DNA from 2 places in the Sporosarcina sp. FA15 genome. Region 1 is predicted to be linked to the other one. Evidence: riboswitches for the same ligand, from Rfam matches in the RefSeq annotation. Region 1 holds a riboswitch; the other holds the start of a gene.

Region 1 (3,193 bases):
TGAACTATTGATTCTATATGATCTCCAGCGAAGGCATCTCCATGCGCCGTGCGTTGTTCAGAGGTTTCTTTATGTCAACATATATAACTAAAAATAACCAGTAAATTACTGCTTATTTTCATGATGAAACACCCTATGTATAGTTACCGTTGGGTTGCACCTCTCGCAGTTTTCTCGTTAATCGCATGAGGGGTTTTTGGGAACGAATGAATAAGCACTTTCCAATCCATAATAGAGCAGCCAAAGATGGAATTTTGGCTGCTGAATCCATCTATATAGCATTCCCTTTTTGATTTTAAGGAAGTGTCACTTTCTATATGGAATTGCACTGTAACTTGTATAGTCTTAGCTAAAATTTGCAAGGAAGGCTTTATTAAAAGTGATAGAGTGCCCTTTGTCTTCAGGCACTTGCAATAAAATGGTTAACCAATAGACAAAAAAATTATTTCAGTCGTTGTCTAACCCGAATTGTTTATGAAGCGCCGCTACCGCTATTTCCATATCGGATTCTGGAATGACAACGGATACCTTGATTTCAGACGTACTAACCATTTTCACAGGAACTGAAGCACTACGGAGTATCTCAAACATTTGAGCAGCGACTCCTGGGTTGGATACCATTCCACTTCCAACGATTGAAACTTTCGCAAGACCCACTTCAAAGTCGGCTCTGTTGTAACCAAGAGCTTCTTTTTCCGTCTCCAAAACATTAATAGCTTCTGCAAAATCCTCTTTCTTAATGGAAAATGACACAGACGGCTGTACGCCTTCCATAATTGTCTGGACGATAATATCGACGTTAACATGGTGATCCGCAAGTGCAGTGAATATATTCGCAAGCGAGCTATTGTATGGAACGTCATACATAACTGTAATCCGAATGATATCTCTTTCAAAGGCGATGCCCCGAACAATTAAATTGTTTTCCAAATCAATTTCCTCCTTGATAATCGTTCCTTCACCTTCCATATGTGCAGGTCTGACCCGAAGCGGCATTTGATGGTTCTTGGCAAACTCAACCGCTCTTGGGTGAAGTACTCCTGCTCCTAAATTGGCGATTTCAAGCATTTCATCATATGATATTTCCTCAAGTTTCTTCGCTTGTCCAATTAATCTTGGATCTGTCGTAAATACCCCTTCAACATCTGTGTAAATATCACAGATAGCTGCATCTATTGCAATCGCAATCGCCACAGCACTTGTATCAGATCCCCCGCGACCAAGTGTTGTCAACTCACCTGAGCTGTCAGCACCTTGAAAGCCGGTAATCACTGCAACAGCACCCGATTCAAGCGTCGATACAACCTTATCTGCATGGACTTGCTCGATTCGCGCATTGCCGTGAACTGACTCTGTCGTTACACCCGCTTGCCACCCTGTATATGAGCGAGCCTCCAAACCTTGTGCCGCAATTGCCATCGCTAAAAGGGATGCTGTTACTTGCTCACCTGTCGCAAGTAGCATATCAAGTTCGCGGCGGCCCGCTTTCGGATTAACTTCCACGGCGAGCTTTAGAAGATCATCCGTTGTTTTCCCCATTGCAGAGACGATAACCGCAACTTGATTCCCCCGACTTACTTCACCTTGTACAAGCTTTGCAGCGCGTGCAATCCTCTCGGGGTTCGCAACTGATGTGCCACCAAATTTCATTACAATTCGTTCCATAATTATTCCCTCCAATTTCCCCCTGAACGCAAAAACGGCCCTCATAAGTATGAGAGCCGGTCCGATTGGAGCGCTCGCCGAAGAGCCGCCCCGTTCAGATAGCTCTCCAGGTATTTTTATACCTGACAGACTTCCATTTATTCAATGGAAATCCAGCAGGACAATCGTGACAGCCGATTGGTCCGCTTCGGCGAATACTCCTTTCAATCCCGTTCATCAGGCTGCCGCCTTCCGGAGATTTACTATTGGTATCCGCACCTCTATCTTCACTACATATGCAATTTTTTAGTGAAAAAACTCAGTGCGTTCACTCTATCACATTACTTCTCTTCTCGCAATGCCTCTTCACGGAAATACGTTTCCACTGATTCCGCAACCACCTTCGGCAAGCCCGCTTGTTGCAGCTCTTCAACGGATGCTTCACGAATCTTTTTCATAGATTCAAAGTGTTTAAGTAATAATGTTTTCCGTTTCGGTCCGACGCCTGGTAATCCATCGAGCGCTGATGTCAATGAATTAGTTTCGCGCCGTTGCCTGTGGAAAGTAATTGCAAACCTGTGCACCTCGTCTTGAATTCGCTGTAACAAGTAAAACGCTTCACTCGTTCTCTTTAGCGGGATCATTTCAATCGGATTGCCATAGAGAAGTTGCGCCGTCTGGTGTTTATCGTCCTTCGCAAGTCCAGCAATTGGAATCGACAAGTTCAACTCATCTTCAATGATTTCCCTGGCCGCTTCCATATGACCTTTACCACCATCTATAACGATTAGGTCAGGTAATGGCAAATCATCCTTTAGCACACGGATATAACGCCGCCTTACAACCTCACGCATCGCCGCGTAGTCATCGTGTGCAGCTGCAGTCTTCGTCTTATACTTTCGGTAGTCTTTACGGTTCGGTTTCCCATCAAGGAATGACACCATTGCAGAGACGGCATCTGAACCGTACATATGTGAATTATCAAATGCCTCAATACGGTACGGTATGGTGATATTCATCGCCTTGCCAAGTTCTTCACATGCGCCAATTGTACGAAGTTCTTGTCGTTCAATAAGTTGGAACTTTTCTTTCAATGATATCTCGGCATTCTTGATGGCTAGATGGACGAGATCTTTCTTTTTACCGCGCTGCGGAATGAAGACATTGACATCTAGAAGTTGACGGACGATTTCACTATCCATTCCCTGAGGCAACAAGATTTCTTTCGGGATTAAATGTTGGGACTTACCGTAAAATTGTCCGATGAACGTTAGCAGTTCTTCTTCCGGTTCTTGATAAACCGGGAATAGCGATACATCCCGTTCAATTAGCTTTCCCTGACGGACGAAAAAGACTTGAACACACATCCATCCATTGTCCACAGCAAATCCGAAGACATCACGATCAGTGAAATCACTCATCGTCATCGCCTGTTTTTCCATAATCGCTTCAATATTAACAATCTGATCGCGGTATTCTTTCGCGCGCTCAAACTCCAAATTCTCCGCAGCTGCAGCCATTTTTTCCGTCAATTCTTTTTTCACACTTT
Region 2 (3,193 bases), 1.0 Mb from region 1:
TCACATAATCGATGACTTCAACCGGAGCCATAGCTAGACGATAATTAAAAGTTAGCTTTTTATCCGAACTACAACTACCCCACTTGGCTCTAGACTCTACTATTTCGATGATTTTAGGCTTTACTTTTAGTTGTTTTTGATATATTTTTATCCGTTCTTCTATAATCGTCCTACAGCTGGCGATATAGAACTTCTTGAGATTTCTTTTAAGTACCTCTTCATTTAACTCACTACTATCTATTAACTCATGAAGAAAACGGTCTTTCCCAAGGTATAAAAACTTCCCTTGAGCGTGATACTCTCTTGCCTTAGGGGCTTCTCGAGCTACTTCAATTTCATGTATTTTCTCTAGTATCCTTTTCCCTTTGCTCTCAATGGCACTGACAATCATTTCTTTACTTGTGTCATTTGGAGCTTTAACAGTTATGAAACCAAACGAATCTATCTGAATGGCTAGCTTCTTCCTATTTCCATACTGAACATTAAATTCTATAATTTCATTTTCAATTTCAACCTTCATAACAAGCATCACCTTTATACATTTATTCTCAACCCTTGTTTATTAACTGATCCACTATTGTCTTTCTATTCTTAGCCACAATCCATCGATTCACTTCCTGATACATTCATCTTAGTGTGTATTAACCATTCTGGCAACAAACGCTCCGTAGAGTAATACAGGCGCTACATGTACAACTGCTTTTTGGGACGAAAGAATAGTGGGACTTCTTATCTGAATATAATCCGCCAAAGATATAATTTTGGCGGCTGAAACTTTCTTTATGATTTTCTCTATTTTAATAGTAAAGAAGTGTCACTTTCTATTAGGCATCACATGATTAGATGCATAGTCTTTCTTAAAAGTAAGCAAGAAGCACATTATACAACGTGCAAGAGTGCCGGAAATAGTCCAGTGAAAATGAAGGTCATCAAGCCCTTCTCACTAGTACTTTATTCAAATAAATGGGTCATCAACAGACGAAATAACATTTAAAAGAATATCAAGTCCCCATTAAATTCAGAACCTTTCTAGAACTCGGCACCTTTCCCTTGCAATTGCGTTAGAATAGAGGTAAGGTTTGTCTAATTAGAAATTCACTTATTTCAAAAATTTTGAAGTAAGGATAGAGGCGCAAAGACCATCAGTACACACGTGGAGGATGATGAGATCCTGTGACATTTGTGGAAAGGGGAATTTGCCGAAGTGGAGAGAATCTCATTTTCTTGAAGCTGGTTCTGTGTTGAATAAACACAGAATTGTCATATAGGAAACTATATGGAGGGCTATCTTATGCAAAGAAATAATTTATTATTTCTACTGCAACAACGAGCCCTTGTTGTTGCTTTTTTGCGTTCATTCACTAACTGCCCTTCTTCCTCTATTTTTTTAAAATAAATTATAGGATGTGGAGAAATAATGAATTTCGGACAAGTATTAACTGCTATGGTGACTCCTTTTGATGAAAATGGTGAAATTGATTTTCAAGCTACAAAAAACTTAATTAATTATTTAATTGCTAATGGAACAGATGGCTTAGTGGTATCTGGTACAACAGGAGAGTCTCCGACGTTAACAGAAGAAGAAAAGGTCAAATTATTCAAGTTTACAGTGGACGTTGTGAATGGCAGAGTTCCGGTGATTGCTGGTACAGGCTCGAACAACACAAAAGGATCAATTGAACTAACAATACTTGCAGAAGATGTAGGTGTCGATGGTATTATGCTCGTTGCGCCATACTATAACAACCCATCTCAAGAAGGATTATATCAACACTTTAAGACAATTTCGGAGGTCACATCTTTACCGATTATACTTTATAATGTTCCCGGACGCAGTGTTGTCAACATATCTGCTGAAACAGTCATTCGCCTTTCAAAAATACCTAATATCGTTTCTATTAAAGAGGCAAGCGGTGATTTAGATGCGATGGTCGAAATTATTACTCATACACCTGAAGATTTTTCATTGTATAGCGGTGATGATGGTTTAACAATTCCAGTGTTATCAATTGGTGGAACAGGTGTTATTTCTGTAGCATCCCATGTTATAGGAAATGAAATGCAAACGATGGTTGAACATTTCAAAAGCGGCAATATTCAAGAGGCCGCTAAGGATCATCGTAGACTACTACCTATAATGAAAGCACTTTTTGCTGCTCCAAATCCATCACCTGTAAAAGCAGCTTTGAATTTAAAAGGAATCCCTGTCGGTGGTGTCCGCTTACCTATGATTCCTTTAAACGATGAACAACTAAGTTCACTACAACAAGCACTAAATATCCATGAAAAAGTAATTTTTTAATAAACCATTGTGACAGGTACCAGGTTCTAAAACAATTCACAAATCAATAAGAACCTGGCACCCCTCACTCTATCTCATCGTCTATAAGCTTAGTGGGTGCAAAATTTAGACCCTCAGCGAGCCACGGAACCCCCTGGCAGCATAGTAGGATTCTGCTCCATTGTGATACACAAAGACAGTGTCGTAGCGCCAATCACAAAAGATAGCCCCTCCGAGTTTTCTAATATTGGCAGGTGTTTGCACCCAACTCGATGTTTTCATATCGAACTTTCCAAGTTCCTGCAACTCCCGGTATTGTTCTTCCGTTAAAAGCTCAATGCCCATGTCGGAAGCCATATCAAGAGCATTATTTTCTGGTTTATGCTTTTTTCTTGACTCCAACGCTTCTAGGTCGTAACAAACACTTCTACGGCCTTTAGGGCTTTCTATTGAACAGTCATAAAAAATATATTCGCCCGACTTTTTATCATGACCAACAACATCCGGTTCACCACCGGTTATTTCCAACTCATTAAGCGACCATAGTTTTTCAGTATTCGCTTCCAACTTCGCTTGGACTTTACTCCATTCAAGTTCTTTATGGCGATTCATGTTTTTCTCAAAACGAGCTTTCAATATTTCGAGTAATTCTTCACGTTGTTCTAGTGACAACTCCTTGTTTCTCTTTGTCATACTAGTTTCCTCCCCTATTTTTTTATTATGTATAGAATACTCTTAATTTTTATTACGAGCTACCTTAAATAAAAACGGAGGAGAAAATTTTTCATTTTTCTCCTCCGTTTTTATTTTATGAATTGAAATCATATATTTGACCTTTAATCAAATATGCTGCGCTTTCAGCGATATTTGTGATATGGTCTGCTGTTCTTTCAAGATAACGATTTACAAATA

What was found. Region 1 has a riboswitch for lysine ahead of ACP8HG_RS02975 (aspartate kinase). Riboswitches for the same ligand answer to the same signal wherever they lie in the genome.
Region 2: another riboswitch for lysine. It lies ahead of dapA (4-hydroxy-tetrahydrodipicolinate synthase); the one in region 1 lies ahead of ACP8HG_RS02975 (aspartate kinase).

What each region holds. Positions count from the first base shown of each region.
Region 1 covers NZ_CP188818.1:612,901-616,093, reverse strand. The annotation lists gene ACP8HG_RS02975 (aspartate kinase) at 448-1,665, opposite strand; lysine riboswitch at 1,757-1,936, opposite strand; gene uvrC (excinuclease ABC subunit UvrC) at 1,986-3,193, opposite strand, start outside.
Region 2 covers NZ_CP188818.1:4,231,485-4,234,677, reverse strand. The annotation lists gene ACP8HG_RS20110 (M48 family metallopeptidase) at 1-520, opposite strand, end outside; lysine riboswitch at 1,118-1,295, shown strand; gene dapA (4-hydroxy-tetrahydrodipicolinate synthase) at 1,418-2,302, shown strand; gene ACP8HG_RS20100 (DUF4256 domain-containing protein) at 2,408-2,974, opposite strand; gene phoU (phosphate signaling complex protein PhoU) at 3,090-3,193, opposite strand, start outside.